3 regions of the Neobacillus sp. SAB-20_R2A genome follow, and region 1 is predicted to be linked to each of the others. Evidence: riboswitches for the same ligand, from Rfam matches in the RefSeq annotation. Region 1 holds a riboswitch; each other region holds the start of a gene.
What was found. A riboswitch is a leader RNA that binds a small molecule or an ion and turns the genes downstream of it on or off. The one in region 1 is predicted to bind S-adenosylmethionine.

Region 1 (10,138 bases):
AATCTTCAATGAATCCAACTTTCGGGCCAATCACGCTAAACTCATTTTCGCCTTCATTTGTTTCCCGCATGCCAAGCCGGGAGTTTTCTAGACTAATGAGGGCATATTCCCGATTGTCATTACGTAAATGGACCAAGGCGGCTCCTTTAAAGAGCCCTTTTTCAATTTCTTTTGCATCTCGGGTTATCTGAAAGTTTTCTAATGGAATAATCCTTTTTAAATCAGATAGTGTGGTGATGACGGTAGAATTCTCCTTAATCTTTTGAAGCAGTGAGCGATGAAGTAAATCGTAATCAATTAACGTGCTATAGTAACTTACTATTATGAAATCATCTTTCGATGGAGAAGATATCGTCGAAAAATCACTGGATTGATTGGCTTTATCCAATACTTCACTGATGGTTTTTTCTTGCGTTTCATAATGTGTAACCGTTTTTTGTTTTGGCCTCTTTTTAAAAAACATTTGTCCACCACCAGACTTCTAATGACCATGTTAAGTTAGTATTTAACAGCAAAAATGGAATTATGTACTAATAGAGGGACACGACATAAAATAGCTAACTCAACGATATTGCAGCAAAATAATTTTATAAAAATCTTGACAAGTAGTAATATTAGATAGAGAACAACAAAGGAGTAATGTTGAATGGTAGATAATATTTTAGCCACTTATGTCTCGATGCTTGACTGGCATATGTGGGCAGAGGTATTAACTTCGCCTAAGGCTTGGGGATTAATTCTCTCATTGGCTGTACTGGAATGTATCTTATCGGCGGATAATGCGCTGGTGTTGTCGGCGTTCGTAAAACCTTTACCGAAAAAGCAGCAAAAGAAAGCATTGGTATACGGTCTTTGGGGAGCGTACGTATTTCGCTTTATTTTCATCGGACTGGGAACGTTTTTGATCAAGCTTTGGTTTATTAAATTAATTGGTGCGTTGTATTTACTTTGGCTTGCTGTTAAGTTCTTTATTGACAGATTTAAGAGCAGTGAGGATGGAGAAGAGGAAAAAGCACGGGAGCCAAAAGGCTGGTTAACGAAAACATTTGGGGTCTTCTGGGCGACTGTTATCAGCGTTGAGCTAATGGATTTGGCTTTTTCAGTGGATAGTATCCTTACCGCGCTGGCGGTTTCCGATGAAGTCTGGGTCATTCTGCTGGGCGGAATGATTGGTATTCTCATGATGCGGGGCGTTGCCACGTTTTTCATCGGCTTAATGAACCGAGTACCGGAGCTTGAAACAACGGCTTATGTGCTGATTACCTTTATTGCTGTAAAAATGGGATTGACACTTATCGATATTCATATTGCAAATGAGATCTTTATCGTTGTCCTTGTCTTGGCGTTCCTAGTTACCTTTATCATTCATGGGATTCGTTCCAGAAGAGGAGAAAAAGTATCACATTAGAATAGTATTGGACCCAGTCTTCGGACTGGGTATTTTTTTTGTGGGCTACTTTTGTTCACTCACTTAATATTATTCAAATATAAGAACACTAGTCTATGCCAATCATACTTCTGTTCATATACTATAGAAATTCGTATTATCTATGATTGTAATGAAGGGAAGGTCTTCAGTAACTGCAGGTGAATGAGTGAATATTCTATAGGAATCTCCCGTGTTTTTTTGTCAATGAAAGGAGGGGATGAAATGGCTGCCATTCAAAAAAGTGTAGATTCATCAAGCTTAGCCGAGGTTGTTGACCGTATTCTGGATAAAGGCGTGGTTATTGACATCTGGGCTTGTGTTTCGTTAGTTGGAATTGAGCTGCTTACAATTGAGGCACGGATTGTTATTGCCAGTGTAAAAACATGGTTGAAATATGCAGATGCGGTTGGACTCCTTAAAAAGGATAAAGAAGATGATGAACTTCTCGATATGGAAGAAGCAGTTTAAATAGTTAAAAAAGCTGAGCCGAGGCATATTTTTAAAGCCTTGGCTTTTTTGCTAAAAAGAAAGGAGTAAATGATGTTGAATCAGCGAAGGGAGATAGATGGAGATGGAGGGTTTGTTAAAACTGCATTTTTCGATGAAATTATATTGAGGAGCCTCCGATATATGCAGGCCGGCTATCCCGTCCATTTTGTCGGTCCATCCGGTGTAGGAAAGACAAGCTTGGCTTTATATATCGCAAAGCAATTTAACAGGCCTGTTACCGTTATCCGCGGACACCATGAAATGTCAAACAAAGATCTGTTAGGGCATCATTATGGTGTTGTTAAGCGAGAGGTAGTGGATAATTATATTCGGTCAGTCTATAAAACAGAAAAAGAAATAAAACCAATTTGGGTCCAGGGACAGCTCATCGATGCCGTGAAAAACGGCCATATCGTAATTTACGATGAGTTCTCACGTTCTCGCCCAGAAACGAATAATATATTTTTAGCCCTATTAGAGGAGAAAATCCTCCCTGTTTACGGGAAAGAAAAGGAAACATTTGTAAAATGCCATCCGAACTTTTCCATTATTTTTACAAGTAATCCAGATGAATATGCAGGGACCTTTCATACCCAAGATGCGCTTTTAGATCGGCTAATAACAATTAACCTTGATTATTGTGACAAAGAAACAGAGGCTGAAATAATCAGAAAGAAAATTGAAATTAGCGAACTCGAAGCAAAAGAGGTGGTAAGACTCGTTTCCAATCTTAGAAGCTATGGAAAGAGATTTTGCCCGAGCTTGCGGGCTTCACTTATGATTGCCACGATTGCAAAGGAGGCAAATATACCGATTAGCCCTGGGAACAAAGATTATCAGACACTTTGCTTCGATGTATTAACAAGACCGGTGAATCAAAATTTTCCTGATTTAAAGCATAAAGAAATTAAGGAGCTAATTTTACAGGAAATGTTGAGAAGGGAAGAGGGGTAATGGACCAGCAAAGCGGAGTTTATGTCTTCTGTGCCATTCGTGAAACAAAACCAAAAACATTTGGAAAAGTAACGATTAACGGACAGGAAAGCGAGATTTATACAATCCACTACAAAAATACCGCGATGGTTGCTGCCAAGGCTAGTGGAGAGGTATTACCGGACCGTCATCATTTATTTGCTCATCAACAAACCATTACGGAGGTAATGAAACAATATTGTGTCATTCCGATGAGCTTTGGAAATGTGTTTCATTCGGATAAAGATGTACTGCTGATAATGGAGAATTTACATGATCATTTTGAAAACTTGTTTATAGTATTGGACAACAAGATAGAAGTTGGTCTAAAGGTTATGGTCAGGCGGGAATGGGTGGAACAAGAAATAGCAAATGACCCAATTTTAAATGAATGGAAATCTGGGAAAAAGAATCTATCTGCCCCCGGTTCTTTTTACGAGCAAATCCAATTGGGTGAAGTAGCCCAAAACTTTGTATTACGTCTTGAAGCACAAGCAGACATGGAAATCTATGAACCATTATTGGAATTGGCAGAGGCAGGCAAGCAGAATAATACCATTCCCGGGAAAATTTTATTGAATGCCGCGTTTTTAGTGGACCGGGAACAAGAAGAAGCCTTTGACCAAAAGGTAAACGAATTATATGAATCCTGGAAGGATAAGGCGGAATTTAAATATTCAGGTCCATGGCCGGCGTATAACTTTGTCAATATTCGATTGAGGATTGAAGAAAATCATGATTCATAAATTATTTACACTGCCCATTCGATCGATACTAAAGCTTGCAGAGAAAATTCAGGATGAGGCTGAGCAGGAGCTTTACAATATTCCGTATATTCAACAGCAGTTGATGGAATTGCACCTGGCGTACGAAATGGGGGAACTAGACGAAGAAACCTACTTAGAGCGGGAACAAGAACTGCTTAATCGTTATAAAACAGCAAAAGAAAGAGAAAAAGGCGAGTAATGGGTTTAAAGGAGGAGGTAACATGACTCTTACAAAAGTAGATAGTGAATTCATTTATGTGTACGGAGTTTGCATAGCAGAGGAACTGCAGAAATCAGAGGTTCCAGACGTTTTAGGAATTGACCACAGCCCTATTATCATTAAAGTTTTTCAAGATTTAGCAGCACTCGTTACCCCAGTAAGTGCCACTAACTATTCCCAACAACAAATTGATCTTCTTTTAAAGGATGCTAAATGGCTGCAGGGAAAAGCGTTTCATCATCATGAAATCATTGCAGACTTTCAGCGGAATTTTACCATTCTCCCGATGTCATTTTGTACAATTTTTCAAACCGAAGGTAATTTGGAAAGCTTACTGACTGGACAATACCATCTACTACTAGAAAAACTTACTTATCTTAAGGGGAAACAAGAATGGAATTTGAAGCTGTTTTGTGATTCCGAGCTGGCTTTATCCTATGTGTTAAAGAATAATCCAGCGATCACGGAGATGAAGCGAAAATTAGTCTCGATGCCAAAGGGAAAACAATTTTTGATGAGGAAAAAGCTTGATCAACTAGTCGCTGCGGAATTCGAGCTTGAGCAAGCCAAATGGCGCCATGAGATTTTACCCCAGCTAGGATCCGTCATTGATGATTCAAATCTCCGCCAAAATTGGGGAAAAGAAGTGACGGAAAGAAAAGATGAGATGGTTGGAAATTATGATTTTCTTATCCACGAAAGTAAAGTGGAACAATTTTTAAATAAAATAGCTGAATTAGAAAAAACGTATGAAGCTTTAGGATGTTCGTTTCAGGTAACAGGACCATGGCCGCCCTACCACTTCGCTAAGTTTGTGAAGGAGAAGGTGTAATGGAACGGTATCATCCCTTAGAAAACAAAGAAGTAACGCTTTTGGATTTATTAGATGGAATCATTGATACAGGAGTGGTCGTACGGGGAGAAATCCTGATCTCTATTGCCGATATTGACTTAATTATAGTCGACCTTAAGCTGCTTATATCGTCAATTGAAAGTGCGTTTGGTTCCTATGAACGTATGAATGGCAGGGAGGGAATAGAAAATGGAACGCTTGCCGCTAGACTCCAATAATGTTGAGCAAGGGTTAGCTAAATTAGTCCTGACGATTATCGAATTGCTTCGCTAGCTGATGGAACGGCAGGCGATGCGGAGAGTGGAAAGTGATTCGCTTACGGATGAACAGTTAGAGGAATTAGGGCTGACACTGATGAGACTGGAAGAAAAAATGGAAGAATTAAAGATTGTCTTTGGTTTAGAAAACGAAGAACTAAATATAGAACTAGGCCCGCTGGGGAGATTATTGTAAGACGAACGACAGGAGAGATACTATGCCCATTCAGCATGCACCTCAATCTTCAAATTTGCTTGAGGTTTTGGAAAAAATACTGGATAAAGGGGTCGTCATAGCGGGTGATATTAAAATATCCCTGGCTGATGTCGATTTATTAACAATCAAAATCAGGCTGTTGGTCGCCTCAGTAGATAAGGCAAGAGAAATAGGCATGGACTGGTGGGTGAATGATCCGTATTATTCTTCCAAAGCCAGATTGGCAGAGGAAGAACATGCCCGTCTACTGGAAAGAGTCGACCGATTGGAGCAATTGGTGGCAGAAAAATCATTGCCTGCTCCTGAAAAAGAAATTCTATTAGCAGAGCCCTCTGAGGAAAGAGCAAAAGAATTACTATTAGGCGATGAGCTGTTAGGGGATTCCCAGGAGAGCCATCAATCATTAAATGAATAAGAGGTTAACGGGGGCAGTCTGGAAAAGACGGCCCTTACTCTTTAGTATGGAATGAAATGTGACTACTGGGTAAACCTACTCTGCCACACCCATCAATGGCTTCAGGCTAAAATAGTCCAGCGCCTGATTGACATCGTGGACATCATATATTTTTTTCTCTAGACAGAATTGGATGACCAAGTCAAAGGTTTCACTGTCGGACAATGAAAAACCGGCCGAACTTAACAGTTTGTCGGTTTCTTTTTTGTTTAATTCAAGGGCAAGCGCCAAGGCCACTACTGTATTTTTTCGTGGGCGGTATTCTGGATTCGAGCGGATCTTAGAAAAATGCCTGCGATCCAATCCGGCTTTTTTGTAGGTTTCTGTGTCGCCAGCTCCTTTTTTATCTATCAATTTGAATAGAGTTTCGTTGAAGGTCGGCTGGCGCTTATTTTTAATAAAATCTTCTATTTCGAGACTATGTATTTCATTAGACTCCATCATTGAGTAAGTAAGGATGTTTAAGTTTCTTTCAACATATTCCTGCAATTCTACTAGCAAGTGTTTATCCAGCATAATTCTACCCCCAAAAATGTCGCTTGAGAGGCGACCATTTCCCAGATTTAATACCCTATTATTATTTTATAAACAATATTGAAAGGATGATAGAGATGAACACGAATATGACTGAAATTATTTTCTTGCTTGACCGAAGCGGGTCAATGGCTGGACTTGAAAGTGATACGATTGGCGGGTTTAACGGATTTATTGAGAAACAGAGGAAGTTGGAAGGGGAGACACGGGTAACAACTGTTTTATTTGACGATCAATACGAAATCCTATGGAATGGGGTTGATGCAAGGCAGATTAACCTCACTGATCAGGAGTATTATGTAAGAGGTATGACGGCAATGTTGGATGCAGTGGGGAAAACCATTCTTGACGTAGGATATCGGTTATCCAAAACTCCTGAAAATGATAAGCCCGGTAAGGTAATATTGGTGATCACGACTGATGGAATGGAAAACGCAAGTAGTGAATTTTCCTATACAAAAGTGAAGGAGCTCATCAAGCACCAAAAGGAGAAATATAATTGGGAGTTTATCTTTTTGGGGGCAAACATCGATGCTAAGGAAGAAGCGGGCTGTCTTGGGATTGATGTTGAAAATGCCTTTAACTTCGAAGCATCTGAAAAAGGTGTTGAGATTATGTATAATATGGTGTGTGAGCAAGTAATGGAGAGAAGGCAGAGCACAAGGAAACTTTAAAGCAGTAGTGTATTTGTTGTAATATATATAGTATCTACTTTGCTCAGTCTATAAGACTGAGTTTTTGTCTTGAGGTGAGTTATGCAAAAGGTAATTGTAATTGGGGCAGGAATACTCGGAGCATCCACTGCTTATCACCTTGCAAAATGGGGGGCCGAGGTTATCATAGTGGACCGGCATGTCCCCGGTCAAGCCACTGACGCGGCTGCGGGGATTGTTTGCCCATGGTTGTCCCAACGGCGTAATAAAGCCTGGTACCAGTTGGTTAAAGGTGGAGCCCGGTATTATCCAGAATTAATAGCTCAGTTAGAAGCAGATGGGGAAAAAGATACGGGTTATAAACGAGTTGGGGCATTAAGTATTCACACTGATCCAGCAAAGTTGGAAAAGATGGCAGAACGGGCACGGACCCGTTGGGAGGATGCTCCCGAAATCGGCGAAATAACAATTTTATCACCAACTGAAACGAATCGACTTTTTCCGCCGTTGTCCGATGAATTTGGGGCAGTTTTTGTTAGTGGCGGGGCACGTGTAAATGGCCGGGCTTTACGTAATGCACTTGTTAACGCTGCAGTAAAACATGGAGCCCAAGTTGTTAAAGGGGATGCTTCATTAATTAGTAGTGATAATAAAGTCCAAGGAGTTAAAGTATCAGATAGGTTACTATTCGCTGATCAAGTCATAGTCACTGCAGGAGCGTGGGCAAAGGAACTTTTGGATCCGCTGGGAGTTGAATTTTTGGTAAGGCCACAAAAGGCGCAAATCATACATTTACATATGCAAGACATGGAAACAAACTCGTGGCCTGTAGTCATGCCACCATCTGATCAATATATTCTAACCTTTGAAGGTGGGCGTGTTGTCATTGGAGCAACCCACGAAAATGATGCAGGATTTGATAATCGGGTAACGGCTGGAGGAGTCCAAGAAATCTTAAATAAAGCTTTAGCTGTTGCTCCTGGTCTCGCAAGTGGAACAATTTTGGAAACAAGGGTAGGCTTTCGGCCTTTTACTCCTGGTTTTCTTCCGGTAATCGGGGCTTTACCAAATTATGAAGGAATCTACTTAGCAAATGGCTTAGGCTCCTCCGGATTAACCAGTGGGCCCTATCTCGGTGCCGAACTTGCAAAACTGGTATTAGGTAAACAAGCAGAAATTGATTTTAATAATTATAATGTTGCTGGTGCTTTAGCCTAATGTTATGCACAAAGAGCTTTTCATGCGAAAAGCTCTTTTCTAATCGAACAAAAAAATTTTTAAATTAATAATAAGTTGATATGACAATGTTGAAAACGCTATCGGGTAAATTGCGCTATAATTTAGATGATTGACAAAACAAAAATAGATTTGTACTATCTTAATATAACTTAATTATTTGTTAATTTAATTTTCTTATCCAGAGCGACCGAGGGACATGGCCCGATGACGTCCGGCAACCCCCGATTGGGAAGGTGCCAATTCCTGCAGAATGACAGTACTTTCATTCTGAAAGATAAGCCGAAATTCTATTTAATTTCGACGCCCCTTTCAGAATGAATGGGGCTTTTTGTTTGGGTATAAAGTCTAGTTTAGATATCGGAAAAATGAGGTAATCAGTATGATTGAAATAAAGAACCTTAGTAAAATTTATAAGACAAAAAAGGGTGAAGTAAAAGGTGTTGATAATGTTTCACTAACCGTCCAGGAAGGTGAAATCTTCGGTATCGTCGGCTATTCAGGCGCCGGAAAAAGCTCCCTGCTCAGATGTATTAATCTATTAGAACGTCCCACATCGGGAAGTATTATGGTTGATGGCACAAACCTTACCTCCCTTAAAGGCGAGCAACTACGTTCAGCAAGGCTTAAGATTGGTATGATTTTCCAACATTTTTATTTAATCAGTCAAAAAACGGTTTACGAGAATATTGCGTTTTCTTTAAAAGCAGCCAACATGCCAAAAGAACAAATTAAAATTAGAGTAGAGGCACTCCTTGAAATGGTCGGCCTTTCTGATAAACGTGATGTCTATCCATCCCAACTCAGCGGTGGTCAAAAACAACGAGTCGGTATTGCAAGGGCTCTCGCAAATAATCCGAAGGTGCTTTTATGTGACGAAGCAACATCAGCACTTGACCCTACGACAACAAAGTCGATACTCAATCTATTGAAAAAAATCAATAAAGAACTCAACATCACCATTGTATTGATCACTCACGAGATGGATGTTGTTAAAGAAATCTGCAGCCGGATGGCAATTATGCAGGATGGACGAGTTGTGGAAGAAGGTTCGGTATATGATATTTTTGCCAACCCGCATACAGAACTTACAAAAGAATTTATTGAGAGTGTCGTGACCCTTGAAATCCCGGAAGTCATTCTAAAAAGCTGCCAGGGGCCAATAATAAAAGTTACCTTTAAAGGTAAGGTGGCGGGAGAGGGAGTTATTTCTGATACTCTTCAACAATTTAACGTAAAAGGTAATTTTCTGCATGGTTCAATAGAATATATTCAAGAGCAACCGCTTGGGATTTTCATAATGGAGCTAAAAGGACAAAAAGAGGAAATAGAAAAAGCCCTAAATTATATTGAAAACCGGGCCGCACAAGTGGAGGTGTTACACAATGGGCTTTGATTTTGCACATCTGATGGAGCTTATCCCGGATATCAATAAAGCATTTTTTCAAACCATCTATATGATTGCAATTTCACTGGTGGTTTCAACGGTAATCGGATTGCCGGTTGGGATATTGCTTTACATAACCGACAAAGGATTATTTATGGAAAATCGAGCTGTCCAGAATGTACTTGGTTTTATTGTAAACATGGTTCGCTCGATTCCTTTTATTATTTTATTGGTGGCATTGCTGCCGCTGACTAACTTACTTGTTGGCACAACCATCGGTCCAACTGCAGCTAGTGTTTCATTATCTGTAGCGGCGATTCCTTTTTTCGCAAGAATCGTAGAAAATGCTCTAAGAGAAATCGATAAAGGGGTAATCGAAGCTGCTATTGCTGCCGGGGCAACCCCGTGGATGATAATAAAAGATGTCCTATTACTTGAAGCAAGATCCGGCATTATCTCAGGTGTTACTTTAACACTCATCAGTTTAGTAGGATTTTCCGCTATGGCCGGAACAGTCGGCGGCGGCGGTATTGGAGACTTGGCGATTCGCTTCGGTTATTACCGGTACGACAATACCATCATGATTTCAACAGTTTTAATCTTAATTATTTTAGTTCAGGTCATTCAGCTTCTTGGTGACTATATCGCCAAAGTTGTAGATAAAAGAAGA
Region 2 (10,138 bases), 2.3 Mb from region 1:
AAGATTCATTGGAAATCCTCACTTGCGCAAGAGAATTATCTGCTAGTGTAATCGCATCAATTCCGGCTTCCTTTAGAACCTTTGCCCCTTCAAAAAACTTCGTTGTATCAAGCTTTCTTGGCGGATCTAATTCAACGATAACTGATGACCGCTCCTGCACAATATCTTGAAGTGGGGCGTAGTCCCGCTTGGCAGGACGATCTTCAACTATGATTTTCTTTGGTTTTAATTCTACTACTTTATCTGTTATCGGAGCGCTGTTTTTTAATTCGGTGGCAAATGCCCTGATGTGTTCAGGTGTTGTGCCGCAGCATCCTCCTAAAAGTCGGACACCTTGCTTGCGGAATTCAGCCGCAGACCTGCGGAAGTAATCGGCATCACCATCATAATGAAACTTTCCATCCGTATAAGCAGGGAGACTGGCGTTTGGATAGGCTGAAAGAAAGGCTCGCTTAGGCAGTTCGATTTGCTCGAGCGCAACCAGCATATGATGCGGGCCAAGCCGGCAGTTTAGGCCAACAACGTCAGCGCCTAGCCCTTCAAGCCTCTGCAGAGCATCATTGACAGGAGTACGGTCCTGCAGAATTCCTGGTTCTGCAAGGGAAACTTGCGCAACAATTGGCAGATTGGTTTCCTTTCTGGCGATGGTCAGGACGGTTTCAAGCTCTTCCAGGTCGTAGAAGGTTTCGAGTAAAAGCCCGTCAACTCCCTCTAATAAAAGGCAATACAGCTGCTCGCGAAAGCTCCGTTTAATTTCTTCTATTGAAATGGATTTGGGCTTGATGCCACGGTTGCCGCCCAAGGTCCCAAGCACATAGGCACGGTTCTCGGCAGCTTTTTTGGCATTTAGTACAGCGGCGCTGTTGATGTCCTTGACTGAATCCTCTAGCCCGTATCGTCCAAGCTTTAAATAGTTGGCCGCATAGGTGTTCGTTTGAATAATATCGGCACCGGCATCAATATAGGCTTTGTGGATATTCTGAATTTGCTCAGAGCGGGAAAGATTCAATTCCTCAAAACAGGAATCTTTTCCATAGGAATAAAGCATTGTTCCCATAGCACCGTCGGCAATCAAAATTTGATTTTGTAATTTTTCTAAAAAACTCATCGCTATTCTCCTTAAGAGAGCTTATTTACTCTGCAGATTTTCCAAGGCTTGCGAAAAATCCTTGATTAAATCAGCAGGGTTTTCCAGTCCGACGGATAGGCGAAGAAGGCTATTTTTAATTCCCCGTTTTTCTCTTTCCTCCTGCGGCATGGCAGCATGGGACATTTTAGCCGGATAAGACAAAATCGACTCTACTGCACCAAGGCTTACCGCAAAGACAGGAATTTTTACATTTGACACAAAGGTACGCATGGCATCCTCATCAGCAAGCTCAAATGAAAGGACTGCACCAGCGCCGCTTGCTTGCGCCTCCTGCAATTCTTTTTGCGGATGATTTTCAAGCGCTGGGTAATACACTTTTTCAATAGCTGGATGTGACTCTAGGAATTTCGCAATCTCTAATGCAGCTCTCTGCGATTGCTCAAGCCGGACCTGAAGCGTTTTTAGACCTCTCATCACAAGCCAGGCATCCTGCACACCGAGAACTGCTCCAAACGAATTTTGTAAAAAATAAAGCTGTTTTGCTAGTTCCCCGTCCTTTACTACGGCAAGTCCTGCGACGACATCGCTGTGGCCTGAAAGAAACTTAGTGGCGCTGTGAAGGACAATATCAGCACCAAGCTCTAACGGCCGTTGCAGTGCAGGAGTTAGGAAGGTATTATCAACAAAAGTCAGGGCGTCAATGGACTTTGCCAGCTGGCTGATGGCTTTGATGTCGGTAACCTTCAACAACGGGTTGGATGGTGTTTCTACATAAAACGCCTTTGTATTTGGCTTAATTGCTTGCTTAATTTGATCAAAGTCAGTCATGTCTACAAATGTATGTTCAATCCCGAAACGAGTCAGGACTTGTGTCACCATTCGATAAGTTCCGCCATAAACATCTTCTGTGACAATCACGTGATCTCCGGAGGAGAGAAGTAGGAAGGCGGTGGAAATGGCAGCCATCCCCGATGAAAAAGCAAATCCTCGGACTCCGCCTTCGAGCTCTGCAATAATATCCTCCAGAGCTTCCCGAGTTGGATTTAAGCTGCGGGCGTAATCGTATTTTCCAAAACTGTCGATTTCAAACTGATGAAAGGTAGATGCATGCTGGATCGGGACACTGACTGCTCCTGTTTGTGCATCCATTTTATGCCGATTATGAAGAAGTCTCGTTTCAAAACTAAATTCTTCGTGTTCCATCACACATTCACTCCTTCAACTAACTTAGCAAAAGCCTGCTCTAGGTCAAAAATGATATCTCCTGCATCTTCAATTCCTACAGAAAAACGCAATAGACGGTTACAGACACCTTGTGCAATTCGGATTTCTTCCGGGATATCAGCGTGGGTCTGGGTCGCTGGATACGTGATAAAGCTTTCGGTTCCGCCAAGGCTTTCAGCAAACGAAATCAGTTTTATGTTTTGCAGGAACGGATTTACCCACGTTTCATCTTTAATACGGAAAGAAACCATACCGCCTCTTCCTGGGTAAAGGACATCTGTCACCGCATCGCTATTAGAAAGAAACTCAACAACAGCCTTAGCGTTTTTCTCATGCCGTTCCATACGGAGCGACAATGTTTTCATCCCGCGCATTAACAACCAGGAATCGAAGGGGCTTAAAACGGCACCCGCACCGTTATGATGGAAGGCCAATGCCTCACAAAGTTCCTTACCCTTCGCGACAATCAGTCCAGCTAGAACATCATTGTGGCCTCCAAGGTATTTCGTTGCACTATGAATCACGATATCTGCTCCAAGTGAAATCGGCTGCTGCAGAAGAGGGGTATAGAAGGTGTTGTCCACAATTAACAATATGTCATGCGCTTTGGCAATTTTTGCAATGGCGGCAATATCAGCTTCCTGCATAAGCGGATTAGTTGGTGTCTCCAAGAAGATTGCTTTTGTATTTGGTGTAATGTTGTTTTCAACCTCTTCAGGACAACAGGTATTTACATATTGGCTTTTCAAGCCCCACTTTTGAAAGCCTTTTTCGAGCAAACGGTAGGTTCCGCCATATAAATCCTCGCTAACCAGCCATTCATCACCAGACTGAAATAAGGAAAGAATCGTTAAAATGGCCCCCATTCCAGAACTGCAGGCAAAGCCTTGGTCTCCGCCTTCTAAATCGGCGATAGTTTTCTCAAGCAGCTGACGTGTTGGATTTCCGGTTCGAATATAATCAAATCCTGTGGATTGTCCAATCCCCTCGTGCCGGAATGCAGTTGAAAAATAGACTGGGGGATTTACAGTTCCTGTTGTAGTTTCACTGCGGTTCCCAATTTGAGCAAGTTTCGTATCGATTTTATACATTGTTGTCTACACTCCTTTTTGATATTAAAAAAAGGCCTTCTATAAGAAGAAGACCTTTGCATGTACAATACATCTGTCACTCTTCTTATCTCGCAAATTAGTAACAATTTGCAGGACTTAGCACCGTTTCAATGTAAAAGACATTGAAGGTTGCTGAGGTGTCACCGGGCCCTTCCCTCAACCTCTCTTGATAAGAACATATTAATATTTTGACTATTTATAAAATTTACTACAGTTTTGGCGGTTCGTCAATTAGTTTTTTATCCAAGGAAAGCAGTAAAGTGTAAAACAATTCTATTATCAGCTCTAAAAGTACAATTGTCCATTTTTGGCTTGTCCTCATTATTGTAAATTACTATTTTATTTCGGATTTTACAAAACAGAACGGGAGGAAAAAAATATTAGGGATATTTACCTAGTATGTTCTGAATGGTATTTTTTGCAAATAAAATAGTTCTTGTTAAGGTACAAGTGATTCGTAAAATAGAATTTACTGGTGAGGTTTCCTAGCCATTATCAAAGGAGACACTCGATCATGCTGTGGGTTGAAATATACCTTAGACGCAAGTCGTCGAGAGCGTGGTGTGAGGGGGGGTTAGATGCCCTATATATAATTAAAGTTTTTGATTATTTAGGGCTTCACGAAGCCTGGATAATCAAAAGCTTTAATCTTGGCTGCTATAAAAGCTAATGTACAAAAGGGGAGAGATTATGACCTACAGACAGAGGTTGTCATTATTTTTTTTAATAGACTCATGTATTGTCATAGGTGCAATATTCTTAAGCAGATTTCTGGTTGATGCTACCACTCATTTATTTACCTTTTTGATTATTTTTACTTCATTTTCAATTTTACTTAGCCACCACATCTTTTCAGTCATGCTCAACCTTTATAAAAAGGCTTGGGAATATGCCAGCATAGGAGAGTTATTAATCATTTTTAAGGTTGTGACCTATTCCATTATTTTTGCTGCAGTCCTGCAGAAAACTTTCTTCCTTGAAATCAATGTCAGGCTTCTCACTGTTACTTGGTTACTCCATATTATATTCATTGGCGGGTCCAGATTTTGCTGGAGAGTTTTTCGAGATTCTCATTATCAAAAGAACCAAAATAAAAATCGTACCCTCATCATTGGTGCGGGAGCAGCGGGGACAATGGTTGCTAGACAGTTATTGAAGAATCGGGGCATCAATCTTCTTCCTGTGGGCTTCATTGACGATGACATCCACAAACATAAGCTAGATATTCTTGGGATTCCTGTTGTTGGCGGGGTAGCCTCCATTGAACAAGCTGTTCAAAACTATAACATTAAAAATATTGTTATTGCTATTCCCTCACTTAGCAAGAAAGAGTTAAATGTGATTTTTCAGGAATGTGCCAAAACGCCTGCAAAAACTAAAATTCTTCCAATGATTGAAGATTTGGTGACTGGAAAGGTATCCGTAAATCAATTTCGGGACGTTCAGGTCGAGGACCTTCTGGGGAGAGATCCTGTAGAGTTGGATATTGCTTCTATATCAAAAAACATTACCGGCAAAACGGTGTTGGTTACAGGTGCAGGAGGTTCGATTGGTTCTGAAATTTGCCGGCAAATTGCCCGTTTTAACCCTCTTAAAATCGTCTTGCTTGGTCATGGTGAAAACAGTATATATTCAATTGAAATGGAACTGAAAGAAAGCTTTGGCGAATCAGCAATTAAATTCATAGCAGAAATTGCCGATATCCAAGATGGGGCAAAAATGGAGGCTGTTATGATGCATCATCGGCCAGAGGTTATTTATCACGCTGCGGCACACAAACATGTACCGCTAATGGAACACAACCCTGAAGAAGCAGTGAAAAACAATGTGATTGGAACAATGAATGTGGCAAAGGCAGCCAGTTTGTATGGTGTGAAAACCTTCGTAATGATTTCCACCGATAAAGCCGTTAATCCAACTAGTGTTATGGGGTCAACGAAAAGAATGGCAGAAATGATCATTCAGTCAATGGATAAGAAGTGCGGAACGAAGTTCGTTGCTGTTCGCTTTGGCAATGTATTGGGAAGCAGGGGCAGTGTGATTCCGTTATTTAAACGGCAAATTGAACAGGGAGGCCCTGTTACCGTTACTCATCCTGATATGAAGCGTTATTTTATGACAATCCCTGAAGCCTCAAGGCTGGTCATCCAGGCCGGCGCACTTGCCAAGGGTGGAGAAATATTTGTTTTAGATATGGGAGAACCGGTTAAAATTATCGACCTTGCCAAAAATTTAATCAAACTATCCGGATATTCCATTGAGGAAATTGGGATCGAAATAACGGGGATGAGGCCAGGTGAAAAGCTGTTTGAAGAACTTTTAAAAGAGGATGAAGTACAGGAAGAGCAAGTCTACCCGAAAATTTATATTGGTAAAACCTCAGAGCTTTTTATAGAAGAGATTGACGATTTAATCATAAATTTTGCTGACATGGACAAACAAGAGCTTTCTGAACTGCTGTTAAAGATTGCAAATAACCGATTGCCCGCCAAAAGAGCATTGTCTATTTCCGGTTAGTTTGCTATGCGGAAACTATAGGAAAAGGGTTGATAAATATTATGAATTTGCCAATCTCTCATTCTAGAGTGACAAATGTTAAAAGAAATATTCCATTTTCACCTCCAGATATATCGGAAATTGAAATTAACGAAGTTGTCAACACATTAAAATCCGGTTGGATCACAACCGGCCCTAAGACAAAGCTTTTAGAAAATAAAATTGCGGAGTTTACCAATACCTCAATGGCTGTGTGTTTAAATTCAGCAACAGCTGGCATGGAGCTGACTTTAAGATTGTTAGGAATAGGCGAAGGCGATGAAGTCATTACTTCAGCTTATACCTATACAGCCTCTGCAAGCGTCATTCATCATGTCGGGGCAAAAATTGTCCTTGTAGACACGGCTGAAGATTCTTTTCACATGGATTATGCGCAGTTAGAAAAGGCTATTACGGCAAATACGAAGGCTATTATTCCGGTGGACATTGCAGGAATCATGTGTGATTACGAGAAGGTTTTTGAAATAGTAAATAGGAAGCAAAATCTTTTTAGGCCTGCAAATGATATCCAAGCAGCTTTTGGCAGAATCATTGTATTAGCTGACGCCGCACATTCCTTTGGTGCAACTTATAAAGGGAAAAATAGTGGGGAAGCAGCAGACTTTACTAGTTTTTCCTTTCATGCTGTCAAAAATTTTACTACTGGGGAAGGCGGGGCGGTAACCTGGCGAGACATACCCGGTATAGCCAATGAGGACATTTATAAAAAATATATGCTGTATTCTCTTCACGGTCAATCAAAGGATGCACTTGCAAAAACGAAACTGGGTGCGTGGGAGTATGATATTCTCTCACCTGCCTATAAATGTAACATGACTGATATTATGGCTTCCATTGGTTTGGGGCAAATGGAAAGGTACCCGTTAATTTTAGAAAGAAGAAGATCATTAATAGAAAGATATAATGATGGATTGCGTGATAGTGAAGTTGATGTATTAGATCATTATGGAATTGACTTTTCTTCAAGCGGGCATCTATACCTAGTTAGACTTCTTCATAAGGATAAAGAGTCTCGTAATAAAGTTGTAGAAAAATTGGCAGAGATGGGCATTGCCACGAATGTTCATTATAAACCACTTCCATTGTTTACCGCATATAAGAAAATGGGATTTCATATCAATGAATATCCAAATGCCTATAGGCAGTTTGCTAATGAAATTACACTTCCATTGCATACTTTGTTAAGCGATGAGGATGTAATTTATGTAGTTGAAAGTTTAAAGACAGCCCTGGAAGAAGTGTAAATTGGTGACAGAAGCGGGGGAACAGCTTAGTGCTAGTAAGGGAATGGGAAGATTTACCCGATGCCATAAAAAAAGAAAGCGTAAGGAAATATTACAATACATTAAATAAGAAGCGTCTTAGTTTATTAAATAAGCGTGTATTTGATATCATACTTGCTATTCTGATTTTCATTATTCTTTCCCCTATTTTCATTATAATTAGTATTGCCATAAAGATAGATTCTAAGGGGCCTATTATGTTTCGCCAAGTAAGGGTAACGCAATATGGAAAGCAGTTCAAGATATTTAAGTTTCGAACAATGGTAAAGGATGCCGAACAGCTTGGCGGACAAATAACCACTAAAAATGATAGCCGGGTTACAAGAGTCGGAAAGATTTTAAGAAAACTCAGATTGGATGAGATTCCCCAATTATTTAATATTATTGCAGGCGATATGAGTTTTGTCGGGACAAGGCCTGAGGTTGTTAAATATGTAGAAAAATATTCAGATGAGATGATGGCAACATTGCTGCTTCCAGCAGGGGTTACCTCTAAAGCAAGTATTCACTATAAGGATGAGGAAAAGCTTTTGGTTAATGCTAATGATGTTGATGAGATCTATTTAAAGGATATTTTGCCCAAGAAGATGAAATATAACTTAAGAGGTATAGAAGAATTTAGTTTTTTGGGTGAAATCAGGATCATGTTTGGAACTGTGCTAGCAGTAACTAAGAAAGAAAGAAGCAGAGAAAGAAATTTTTAGGGAGAAGGCAGTATATGAAGAAGAAATTGGCTGTTTTATTATCAGTTTTTTTTGTTTTGAGTGCGTGTACACGAGACTATTCCCAAAAACAAAATAACTCTGAGTTGCCGAAAAAAGAAACGGTTAATTCCGAGGAAAAAGAAACAACAATAGCAGGGAAATTGCCGAAAATTGATCATATTGTCATCATTGTGGAAGAAAATCATTCACAAGAGCAGATTATCGGAAACCTGTCAGCACCATATATCAATTCTTTAGCTGCAGAGGGTGCCAGCTTAACGAATAATCATGGTACCAGCCGGCCGAGCCAGCCTAATTATTTAGACCTATTCTCGGGTTCTAATCAAGGTGTTTCAAGCAACGATGTACCGGAGTCTAAATTTTCAGCCCCTAATTTAGGAAGTGAGCTTATTGAAAAGGGCTTTTCTTTTGCTGGGTATTCGGAAGATCTGCCTTCGATTGGTTTCAACGGAAAGACGAGCGGCAACTATGTCCGCAAGCATAATCCATGGGTTAATTTCAGCAATCTCCCACAAGAGACAAATCAACCGCTTGGAAATTTCCCAAAGGATTTTAGCAATCTCCCAACTGTTTCATTTATCATCCCAAATCAGCAAAATAACATGCATGATGGGTCGATTGAGCAGGCGGACAAATGGTTAAAGGAGCATATAGATTCCTATCTCCAATGGGCAAAAAGGAATAATAGTTTATTGATTGTCACTTGGGATGAAGATAATGGTTCAAAGGAAAATAAAATTCCAACCATCTTCATTGGTCCTATGGTGAAACCAGGGAAATTCAATGAGGATCTAAGCCATTTTAATCTTTTAAGAACGATAGAGGATATATACGGGTTAGGACATGCAGGGAAAAGCGATACTGTACAACCAATAATAAACATTTGGAAATAAGGGAAATGCAAAAGACGAACAGGCCTTGCCTGTTCGTCTTTTGCATTACTTTGGAATTAACACTCAAGCCAATTAGGAGTGAATATATATGTCTATACTCATTACAGGTGGAGCAGGTTATATTGGCAGCCATACATGTGTAGAACTGCTAAATGCCGGCTATGAAATTATTGTTATAGATGATTTTTCCAACAGTAAACCGGATTCAATAAATAGGGTAAAAGAGATTACGGGTAAAGAATATAAGTTTTACGAGATTAATATACTAAATCGTAATGCTCTTGAGGATGTGTTCTCAAGTAATCACATTGAGGGAGTCATTCATTTTGCCGGATTAAAAGCGGTTGGGGAATCGATATCCACTCCACTTCGTTACTATCATAATAATATTTCCGGGACGCTTAACCTTTGTGAGGTAATGAATAAGTATGATGTAAAAAAGCTAGTGTTCAGCTCATCTGCAACCGTATATGGCATCCCGGAAAGGGTGCCGATTTCAGAGGATTTCCTGCTTGGAGCAACAAACCCATATGGCCGCACCAAGCTAATGATAGAGGAAGTTTTGCGGGATTTATATGCTGCCGATAATAGCTGGAGCATTGCCTTGCTGCGTTATTTTAACCCTATTGGGGCACATGAAAGTGGATTGATTGGAGAAGATCCAAACGGAATTCCTAACAATTTAATGCCATTTATTACCCAAGTGGCTGCAGGGAAATTAAATGAACTGCAAGTGTTTGGTAATGACTATCCAACAATAGATGGAACAGGTGTTAGAGACTACATTCACGTAGTCGACCTTGCGGCTGGCCATTTAAAGGCACTGGAAAAAATACGATTATCTAATGGAGTTGAAGCCTATAACCTAGGAACAGGAAGGGGGTACAGTGTGTTGGAATTGCACTCAGCTTTTGAAAAGACATCCGGAAGAAAAATCCCTTATAAGATTGTTGATAAAAGACCAGGAGATATAGCAGTTTGCTATGCGGATCCACAAAAGGCAAAGAGCGAACTTGGCTGGGCTGCAAAAAGAGGAATTGAAGAAATGTGCAGAGATTCATGGAGATGGCAACAAAAGAATCCTCATGGATATAAAGTTTAAATAAATTAACACCATTTCAGGAGGGTGTGCATTTATGGATTTTAGCCTATCAACACCACCGAAAGAGCGTATTTCCATAGTCATACTTCTGGTTTTTTCGGTTACATTAGGTGCTTATCATATAGATATTGGGTTTTCCTTGCTGCCCTACAT
Region 3 (10,138 bases), 2.2 Mb from region 1:
TTTAATTTGTCTCTGGGCGTGATTGGACCTGTATACAAACTGTCGTGGTCGCCCCAGCCTGTCAGACCGATATATATCAATGGATTCACCTCCGCTTTTTATAATAGCATAACCTTTTTAGTTGGGAATAGTTGGACGATAGTTAGCGCGCCTTATATGACAGTTGGCCGGCTTATCCGACAGTTGGAAGGACCTATACGACAGTAAGCATCCTTTCTGAGAGTATTCCGTCCCCATCCGAGAGTAATCCACCCTTATCCAAGAGTATCCTGCCCCCATCCGAGAGTATTCCGCCGCCATCCTAGAGTAACCCCATTCCCAATGCAAAAACCCGCCTGCCTATCCCAGCAAGCGGGTTTAATTTTTCAAAGATATTAACCGATTGAGCCTTCCATCTCGAATTTGATCAAGCGGTTCATCTCAACGGCATATTCCATTGGAAGTTCCTTTGTAAATGGCTCGATGAAGCCCATAACGATCATTTCAGTAGCTTCCTGCTCGGAGATACCTCGGCTCATCAAGTAGAATAATTGCTCTTCAGAAACCTTAGAAACCTTTGCTTCGTGCTCAAGTGAGATGTTGTTATTTAACACTTCGTTGTATGGAATCGTGTCTGAAGTAGATTGATTATCCATGATCAACGTATCGCATTCGATATTAGAGCGAGCGCCGTCTGCTTTACGGCCAAAATGGACCATGCCGCGATAGTTTACACTTCCGCCATGCTTAGAAATCGACTTAGATACGATCGTTGAAGAAGTATTTGGTGCTAAGTGAATCATCTTAGAACCAGTATCCTGCACTTGGCCTTTCCCAGCAATCGCAATCGATAAGGTCATACCGCGGGCGCCTTCGCCTTTTAAAATAACAGCAGGATATTTCATCGTTAATTTAGAACCGATGTTACCGTCAATCCATTCCATTGTCGCATTTTCTTCGCAGACAGTCCGCTTTGTTACAAGGTTGTAGACGTTGTTTGCCCAGTTTTGAATCGTTGTATAACGGCAGTAGCCGCCTTTTTTTACGATGATTTCTACAACTGCACTGTGCAGGGAGTTAGTTGTATAAACAGGTGCTGTACAGCCTTCAACATAGTGGACAGATGCACCTTCATCAACAATGATCAGCGTTCTTTCAAACTGACCCATGTTCTCAGAGTTAATGCGGAAATAAGCCTGTAATGGTGTATCCACCTTAACACCTGGTGGTACATAAATGAACGAGCCGCCGGACCAAACAGCTGAGTTTAATGCGGAAAATTTGTTATCAGTTGGCGGAATAACCGTTGCCCAGTGTTTGCGGAAAATATCTTCGTTTTCCCTTAATGCAGAATCGGTATCTTTAAAGATGATTCCTAATGCCTCAAGGTCTTCCTTCATGTTATGGTAAACAACCTCGGATTCATATTGCGCAGAAACCCCTGCAAGATACTTTTGCTCGGCTTCAGGAATTCCAAGTTTGTCAAATGTCGCTTTAATTTCTTCCGGTACTTCATCCCATGACTTTTCTGATTTCTCCGATGGTTTTACATAGTAGGTAATTTCATCGAAATTCAATGAGTTTAAATCACCGCCCCATTGCGGCATTGGTTTACTGTAAAATATTTCAAGTGATTTCAAGCGGAAGTCAAGCATCCACTGAGGTTCACCCTTCATTTTTGAAATCTCTTCAACAATCTCACGTGTTAAACCACGTTTTGATCGGAATATGGAAACGTCTTTATCGGCAAAACCATATTTATACTCGCCGATCTCCGGCATTTTCTTCGCCATCGCAAGTATTCCTCCTTTTTTTACGAGAGGTGAAAGCTCCAGGCAAGAGGCCGGATACTTTCAGAACCGTTTTAATCTTGATTCTCTTCTTTCAAGCTTTTTTCCATTGCCTTCCAAGCCAATGTTGCGCATTTAATTCTGGCTGGAAACTTGGCAACCCCTTGAAGTGCTTCGATATCGCCTAAATCGATATCATCATCCACTTCTTTGCCTTGCATCATATCCGAAAAAATCTTTGACAGCTTTAATGCGTCTTCGATTTTCTGACCTTTAATGGCCTGCGTCATCATCGATGCAGATGACATGGAAATCGAACAGCCTTCCCCTTCCTGCTTGGCATCAACAACAATGCCGTCCTCCACCTTCAACGTTAATTGAATCCGGTCACCGCAGGTCGGGTTATTCATATTGATCGTATGGCTTCCATCCTCCAAAACTCCGCGGTTGCGCGGGTTTTTGTAATGGTCCATGATTACTCTTCGGTAAAGTGCATCTAAGTTAGAAGACATCGCTGAAATACTCCTTCGTTTTGACAAGCCCTTCTACGAGTTTATCAATATCTTCTTCTGTGTTGTATAGGTAAAAGCTGGCACGAGCTGTTGCCGATGCCTTAAGCCATCTCATCAACGGCTGGGCGCAGTGATGGCCGGCGCGGACAGCGATTCCTTCCGCATCCAGAACCGTCGCTACATCATGCGGGTGAACATCACTTAAATTGAAAGTCACTAGACCAGCGCGTTTAGCCGGATCATGCGGTCCATAAATCGTGATGCCTTCAACAGTTGACATTTTTTCCAGCGCATAGGCTGCAAGCTTATGTTCATGCTCGACAATATTGTCTAAACCGACTTCATTTAAAAAGTCAATCGCCGCACCAAGACCAATGGCACCAGCAATAATAGGTGTTCCGCCCTCGAACTTCCACGGCAGCTCTTTCCAGGTTGATTCATATAATTCCACGAAATCAATCATTTCACCGCCGAATTCAACCGGCTCCATTTTTTCAAGCAGATGCTTTTTCCCGTAAAGGACACCAATCCCGGTTGGTCCGCACATCTTATGGCCGGAAAAAGCAAGGAAATCACAATCTAAATCTTGAACATCAATTTTCATATGCGGAGCACTTTGTGCACCGTCAACTACCATAATAGCGCCATTTTCATGGGCAATCTTGGCGATTTCTTTAACAGGATTGATGACGCCAAGCACGTTTGATACCTGCATCACCGACACAATTTTTGTGTTTGGTGTGATCGTCGAGCGAACATCATCTAATGAAATCGTTCCATCCTCTTGGAGAGGAATGTATTTCAGCTGAGCACCAGTCCGTTTAGCTACCTGCTGCCATGGGATGATATTGCTGTGGTGCTCCATATAGGTAATGACGATTTCGTCGCCTTCCTTCAGGTTGGCGGCGCCGTAGCTTGCCGCCACCGTGTTAAGGGAGGTCGTCGTTCCTCTTGTAAAAATAACTTCTTGAATGGATTTAGCATTGATGAACTTACGGACCTTTTCACGGGCACCTTCGTAAGCATCTGTTGCTTTTGTACCTAATGTATGCACACCGCGGTGGACATTTGAATTGTACTCGCGGTAGTATCTGTCAAGTGTTTCAATAACTTGGACGGGCTTCTGCGATGTCGCAGAGCTATCCAGATAAACTAATGGCTTGCCGTTAACTTCCTGGTCTAAAATAGGAAACAGTTTGCGAATATCCTGGATATTCATTATCTTACTTTCCTTTCAATAACTTCCACTAATTGCTGTTTTACTTTCTCAATTGGAAGCTGATTTACCACCGGTGCAAGGAAGCCATGAATGACTAAACGTTCCGCTTCCTTCTTCGGAATACCGCGGCTCATCAAATAATATAATTGCACTGGGTCAACGCGTCCTACAGAAGCAGCGTGGCCAGCCATAACATCATCTTCATCGATTAATAAAATTGGATTCGCATCGCCGCGAGCTTTTTCACTAAGCATTAACACGCGCGATGTTTGCTCAGCGTCAGATTTAGAGGCGCCGTGTTCAATTTTGCCAATTCCGTTGAAGATAGAAGTAGCGCTATCCTTAACAACGCCATGATTCAAGATATTTCCTATTGTATGTCTGCCAAAATGAACAACCTTTGTTGTAAAGTTTTGGGTCTGCGCACCCCGTCCGACCACAACGGTTTTCGTATCGCCATTAGAACCGTCACCAAGGAGATTGGTAGTATTTTCAGAAATGGTATTGCCTTCATTCATCATGCCAAGCGACCACTCGATTCGGGAATCGCGGCCGGTGACACCGCGGCGGTTCACATAGGTTGTGATGCCTTTTGCCAAAGTATCGACAGCACCGTATTGCACCTTTGCATTTGTATTGGCAATTACCTCTGTCAGGATGTTTGCCAAGGTATTGGACTCTTCCACTGTGGAAATATAGTTTTCCACATATGTTAAAGAGCTGTTATCTTCTGCGACGACAAGAACATGGTTAAACAGGTTTGCTTCCGCATTGTCATGAACGAAAACTGCTTGAATCGGTTCCGCAATTTCGATGTTCTTCGGAACATACAGGAAAGCACCGCCATTGACAAATGCAGCATGAAGAGCAGTCAAACGGTGCTCATCAGCATTGATCGCCTGTGTCATATAATATTTTTTCAATAAATCGCCGTGCTCTCTAGCAGCAGTAAAAATATCGGTAAACACAACACCCTTTGCCTTTAGGTCTTCTGAAAGAGAAATAAAGGCTGGCGTTTGGTTGCGCTGAATATATAAATTTTGTTTTGCCGCATCCAAATCAACTAATGCTTTAACCTCTTCTGGCAATTCTGCCAAAGATGTATATGGAGCACTTTTAACTGTATGCTGCTCAAACTGTGTAAAATTCCATTTATCTATTTTTGTTTTATCTGGCCGAGGCATTGGCAGTTCGTGAAAATGCTCAAGTGCCTTCAGTCGAAGCTCTTCAAACCAAGCAGGCTCGCTCTTTTCTTTTGAAAAAGAGCTCACAAAACCCTTATCAAACGGTAATGTTATTTCTGTTGTCATTGCTAACCCTCCTAACAAAAGCTTTTAAGCTTCTTGCTCAACTGTTTCATCTTCAATACCAAGCTCTTGCTTGATCCAGTCATATCCTTCTGCTTCTAAGCGCTGTGCAAGCTCTGGCCCGCCGGATTTTACAACACGGCCTTGCATCATCACATGCACATGGTCAGGAGTGATATAGTTTAACAGACGTTGATAGTGAGTAATAATTAAGCAGCCGAAATTCTCACCGCGCATTTCGTTGACACCTTTCGATACTACCTTTAAGGCATCGATATCAAGTCCGGAGTCGATTTCATCGAGAATCGCAATCTTTGGCTCCAACATCATTAATTGCAGGATTTCATTGCGCTTTTTCTCACCGCCGGAGAAGCCTTCATTAAGGTAACGCTGCGCCATATCTAGATCCATTTCAAGGTATTCCATTTGCTTATCCATTTTACGAATGAATTTCATTAAAGAAATTTCGTTGCCTTCGCCAAGACGGGCGTTAATCGCCGAACGCAAGAAGTCAGCATTCGTTACACCGTTAATTTCGCTTGGGTATTGCATGGCTAAAAATAGTCCAGCACGAGCGCGCTCATCTACTTCCATTTCTAAAACATCTTGCCCATCAAGCGTAATGCTGCCGCTTGTTACTTCATATTTAGGGTGACCCATGATAGCAGAAGATAATGTAGATTTACCAGTTCCGTTAGGACCCATAATGGCGTGAATTTCTCCGCCTTTTATTTCAAGGTTGACACCCTTTAAAATTTCTTTCCCATCAATTGCTACGTGCAGATCTTTGATTGTTAAAGTTGATCCAGCCATATTCATACCTCCGAAAATGTATTGTATCTTTGCAGACAGATTTTTTAAGATCTTCCACATTCATTCTCACTTTATTCTCATTACAATCTTATAACAAATGAAATTTGTTAGCAACTTTTTAATAGTAATAACTAGCATGTATTTTCACTAAGAACATGCTAAATGAGAATAGCAGGAAGTTTTTAATGAAAATTCAGATAAAGACTTTTTATGTAATACAAGCCCGAATAAAATGATACCTTATTTTTTGCTAAAATGCCATGGGTGGTTATGGCATCTATTTTTTACTACTTAATGAGCTTTCATGTAATGAATGCAGAAAAGCCAGTGAATCCTCACTGACTTTTCTGCAATATTGCTGCATATTTAATAATTACTCGGTTGCCGCGATAACAGCACCTTTGTATTTATCCTTAATAAAATCTTGAATTTCTTTCGATTGAAGAACCTCTACAAGTGTTTTGATTTCTTTACGGTCTTTGTCTTCTGAACGAACTACTACAAGGTTGGCTGGAACCACGTCACTGCCTTCAAAGGCAATACCATATTTTCCAATATCAATGCCGCCTTCTAATGCATAGTTAGTATTAATGGCAACCGCATCACCTTCACCGTTTTCAAAGGAAGATGCTAATAATTTTGCTTCAATTAATTTAGGGAACTTCAGGTTCTTTGGATTTTCAACGATATCATCTATTCTTGCGTTTGCACCAACGCCTTCTTTAAGCTTGATTAATCCAGCCTTTTCAAAAATCGGCAGGATACGGCCGTGGTCGCTTAAAGAATCACTCATAATAATGGTTGCACCATTTGGAAGATCTTTTAGACTTTTATACTTTTTTGAGTAAATGCCGATTGGTTCTTTATGAACCCCGCCCACACTGACAAAATCAAAATCTTTATTTTCTTTCATTTGCAGATCTAAATACCCAGGTGTTTGGAAATAGTTTGCATCTATTTCTTTATCCTTTAGTGCTACGTTTGGCAGAATATAGTCTTGGAAAACTTGAATTTCTAAATCAATACCTTTTTTCTTCAATATTGGCTTTGCAGCTTCAAGTACTTCTGCGTGTGGTACAGCAGTTGCACCAACAACTAATTTTTTGTTCCCATCTTTATCTGCTGAATCATTTTTTGCACCTCCGCAGGCCGCTAAGGCAAATACGGTAAACGCAATGAAGATCAAACCCAGAACTTTTTTCATTTTTTACTCCTCCTGTTAACGTTTATCTGTTCTCTTTGTAAAATAATCTCCAATAAATTGGATAATAAAAACTAAGATTAAAATAGCAATTGTTGCCACTAATGTAACCATTGGCCTGTTGCGTTGAAAGCCTTCTAAATAGGCAAAATGGCCAAGTCCACCAGCTCCAATGACCCCAGCCATTGCAGTAAAGCCAACAAGTGAAATCGCCGTAACGGTAATCCCAGAAATTAATGCTGGCAAGGATTCTGGTATTAATACCTTAAAAATAATATGTCCATGTGTTGCCCCCATTGATTGGGATGCTTCAATCACACCTTTATCAATCTCCCTAAGGGCGATTTCCACCATTCGAGCATAAAACGGTGCTGCTCCAATAATCAGTGCCGGGAGTGCAGCATTGGCACCGAGCATTGTCCCAACGAGAACTTTAGTAAAAGGGATTAATAAAACAATTAAGATAATAAAGGGAATGGATCTAAAAATATTTACAAAGCCAGCAATAATAATGTTTACTCCGCGGCTTTGCCATATGTTTCCTTTACTCGTTAGAAATAGCAGCAGGCCTAGTAACAAGCCCAAAACAAATGTCGCAAGGACCGAGATGGCGGTCATATAGATCGTTTCACGTGTTGCCAGTAACAGCTCATCCCACTTAACTAATTCCATAAAGTCAGCCATTACTGATCACCTCCACGCCCACTTGCTGCGAGTGAATATAATCGATGGCTTTCTGAATTTCATTAGCTTGGCCATCCAAATGAATAAATAATGTTCCATAAGACCCGTTTTGCGTATGAGAAATATTCCCTTGGAGAATATTTACTACGACATCAAAATCACGAATCACACGTGTGATTAATGGCTGTTCTGTTGCTTCCCCAAGAAACGATAGTTGAATGACCTTTCCATGAGGATAGCGCTCTAGCAAATGCTCTGCTGTTTCCTTTGTTTTTTCCGGTTCGGTTACCTGCTGGACAAACCGTTTCGTAATCGGCTGCTGAGGGTTTTTAAATACATCAAGCACCGGACCAAGCTCGACAATCCTCCCGCTTTCCATGACCGCTACTCGATGACAGATTTTCCGGATGACGTGCATTTCGTGAGTAATCAGCACAATCGTTAAGCCGAATTGTTTATTGATATTCACTAAAAGGTCGAGAATAGAGTCTGTTGTTTGTGGGTCGAGCGCTGATGTTGCCTCGTCACATAACAGCACCTTTGGGTTATTGGCAAGGGCCCGGGCAATCCCGACCCGCTGCTTCTGCCCGCCGCTCAACTGTGAAGGGTAGGCGTCACCTCTGCCTTCAAGGCCAACTAATTTGATCAACTCTTCAACTCGTTTTTTCCTTTCCGGCGCGCTCACTCCGGCAATCTCTAATGGAAAAGCGATATTTTCGCTGACTGTTCTTGACCAAAGTAGATTGAAGTGCTGGAAAATCATGCTGATTTCCTGACGGGCTTTTCTAAGCTCTGCACCTTTTATTTTTGAAATCTCCCGGCCAGCCACGTTGACAGTTCCACCCGTAGGCAGCTCAAGGCCATTTAACATGCGGATTAAGGTACTTTTACCAGCCCCGCTATATCCAATCACACCAAAGATTTCTCCTTCTTTTATATCCAGGTTTACTTCATCAACAGCTTTTAACTGTCCCTGCTTGGTAGAAAAAATCTTTCGTACATTTTTAATGGAAATCATTGAATCACCTACTTCTTGTCCTTATTATAGGATTTGATAATTTTCATGAAAGAATTCTATTTTAGTAAAATAAAAAGCCTCTCCGCAAAGGCAGAAAGGCATCATTATCAAATGAATCCTTTCTCCCATCTTTCAAAGCCGCAGGCTTTGTGTGAATTGGCACCATTTCAATAAAATTGACGGTTGCCGGGCTTCATAGGGCACATCCCTCCACCTCTCTTGATAAGAGCAAAAGCTATCCTATATTTAATTATACATGCATTAATACTATTATTATGAAAGTAATAGTATCACGGTTAGATAGTAGTGTCAACGACAAAATTCTACATTTTCAAAAAACTATATAAGGAAAATTTAGGCATTTGCTTTTAAAGATGTTAAGCCTGTTGCAGCTTCGATTGCGTCCTCTAAATCTTCCACTAAGTCCTCAACATTTTCGATTCCAATGGAAAGACGGATCAAGTCCTCGGAAACACCGGCTGACTTTAATCCTTCCGAATCCAGCTGCTGATGTGTGGTGCTTGCAGGGTGGATAATTAAGCTCTTGGCATCGCCGACATTGGCCACGTGCGCCCATAGGGTGATTGCATCGATTAATTTCGCACCGGCTTCTCTTCCGCCTTTAATACCAAATACAACCATCGAACCAGCGCCCTTAGGTAAATATTTTTGCGCCAATTCGTAATCAGGATGTGATGGATGTCCCGGATAAGAAACCCATTCAACCGCAGGATGATTATTCAAGTATTCCACTACCTTTTTGGTGTTGGCGACATGCTCTTTCATCCGTACATGAAGCGTTTCTAACCCAAGAACAAACTGGAATGAGCTTTGCGGGCTTAGTGCCGGCCCCAAGTCCCGGAGAAGCTGTACGCGTGCTTTAATAATATAAGCAACCGGTCCAAGCGCCTCAGCATAGACAAGATCATGATAGCTGGAGTCTGGCGTTGTAAAGCCAGGGAATTTCGGTGAATTCCAATCGAACTTGCCTCCGTCGACAATAATGCCCCCTGTAGTTGTTCCATTACCTAATATCCACTTGGTTGCGGAGTGAACGACGATATCAGCGCCATGCTCAATTGGACGGCATAGGTATGGTGTTGCAAAGGTGTTGTCCACGATAAGAGGAACCCCTGCTTCATGAGCAATATTGGCTACCTTTTCAATATCAAGGATTCTTAAGCTTGGGTTGCCGATCGTTTCAGCGAAAACAGCTTTTGTTTTTTCCGTTATGACGGCACGGAAGTTTTCCGGATTCTCAGGGTCGACAAACTTCACATTAATCCCATATTTAGGCAGGGTCACTGCAAATAGATTATACGTTCCGCCATATAGATTGGATGCAGCAACAATCTCATCACCCGCTTCGGCAATGTTTAAGATGGCCAATGTGATGGCAGACATACCGCTTGCCACTGCCAGTGCGCCAACGCCGCCTTCTAGGAGCGATACTCTTTCTTCGAAAACAGTTGTGGTTGGATTGTGAATCCTTGTGTATATGTACCCAGGTTCCGCTAAGGCGAATAGGTTGGCGGCATGCTCTGTGCTTTTGAATTGGTAGGCGTTATTTTGATAGATAGGTAGCGCCCGTGCTCCTGTTACAGGGTCTGGTGAG

Region 2: another riboswitch for S-adenosylmethionine. It lies ahead of V5M37_RS23955 (methionine biosynthesis PLP-dependent protein); the one in region 1 lies ahead of V5M37_RS06215 (methionine ABC transporter ATP-binding protein).
Region 3: another riboswitch for S-adenosylmethionine. It lies ahead of V5M37_RS24355 (methionine ABC transporter ATP-binding protein); the one in region 1 lies ahead of V5M37_RS06215 (methionine ABC transporter ATP-binding protein).

The regions. Positions count from the first base shown of each region.
Region 1 covers NZ_CP145895.1:1,243,420-1,253,557, forward strand. The annotation lists gene V5M37_RS06150 (spore germination protein) at 1-463, opposite strand, end outside; gene V5M37_RS06155 (TerC family protein) at 647-1,408, shown strand; gene gvpA (gas vesicle structural protein GvpA) at 1,652-1,897, shown strand; gene gvpN (gas vesicle protein GvpN) at 1,973-2,872, shown strand; gene V5M37_RS06170 (GvpL/GvpF family gas vesicle protein) at 2,872-3,636, shown strand; gene V5M37_RS06175 (gas vesicle protein GvpG) at 3,626-3,856, shown strand; gene V5M37_RS06180 (GvpL/GvpF family gas vesicle protein) at 3,879-4,709, shown strand; gene V5M37_RS06185 (gas vesicle protein) at 4,709-4,948, shown strand; partial or broken gene V5M37_RS06190 (gas vesicle protein K) at 4,920-5,183, shown strand; partial or broken gene V5M37_RS06195 (gas vesicle protein) at 5,206-5,496, shown strand; gene V5M37_RS06200 (hypothetical protein) at 5,695-6,174, opposite strand; gene V5M37_RS06205 (vWA domain-containing protein) at 6,270-6,866, shown strand; gene V5M37_RS06210 (NAD(P)/FAD-dependent oxidoreductase) at 6,948-8,063, shown strand; SAM riboswitch class I at 8,256-8,365, shown strand; gene V5M37_RS06215 (methionine ABC transporter ATP-binding protein) at 8,464-9,477, shown strand; gene V5M37_RS06220 (methionine ABC transporter permease) at 9,467-10,138, shown strand, end outside.
Region 2 covers NZ_CP145895.1:4,857,087-4,867,224, reverse strand. The annotation lists gene V5M37_RS23965 (bifunctional homocysteine S-methyltransferase/methylenetetrahydrofolate reductase) at 1-1,108, opposite strand, end outside; gene metC (cystathionine beta-lyase) at 1,130-2,293, opposite strand; gene V5M37_RS23955 (methionine biosynthesis PLP-dependent protein) at 2,293-3,405, opposite strand; SAM riboswitch class I at 3,488-3,602, opposite strand; gene V5M37_RS23950 (polysaccharide biosynthesis protein) at 4,117-5,943, shown strand; gene V5M37_RS23945 (DegT/DnrJ/EryC1/StrS family aminotransferase) at 5,985-7,226, shown strand; gene V5M37_RS23940 (sugar transferase) at 7,256-7,969, shown strand; gene V5M37_RS23935 (alkaline phosphatase family protein) at 7,984-8,883, shown strand; gene galE (UDP-glucose 4-epimerase GalE) at 8,972-9,985, shown strand; gene V5M37_RS23925 (O-antigen ligase family protein) at 10,020-10,138, shown strand, end outside.
Region 3 covers NZ_CP145895.1:4,927,504-4,937,641, forward strand. The annotation lists gene V5M37_RS24315 (DUF72 domain-containing protein) at 1-80, opposite strand, end outside; gene sufB (Fe-S cluster assembly protein SufB) at 375-1,772, opposite strand; gene sufU (Fe-S cluster assembly sulfur transfer protein SufU) at 1,844-2,281, opposite strand; gene V5M37_RS24330 (cysteine desulfurase) at 2,271-3,500, opposite strand; gene sufD (Fe-S cluster assembly protein SufD) at 3,500-4,810, opposite strand; gene sufC (Fe-S cluster assembly ATPase SufC) at 4,835-5,620, opposite strand; gene V5M37_RS24345 (MetQ/NlpA family ABC transporter substrate-binding protein) at 5,994-6,824, opposite strand; gene V5M37_RS24350 (methionine ABC transporter permease) at 6,840-7,505, opposite strand; gene V5M37_RS24355 (methionine ABC transporter ATP-binding protein) at 7,498-8,523, opposite strand; SAM riboswitch class I at 8,646-8,752, opposite strand; gene V5M37_RS24360 (O-acetylhomoserine aminocarboxypropyltransferase/cysteine synthase family protein) at 8,878-10,138, opposite strand, start outside.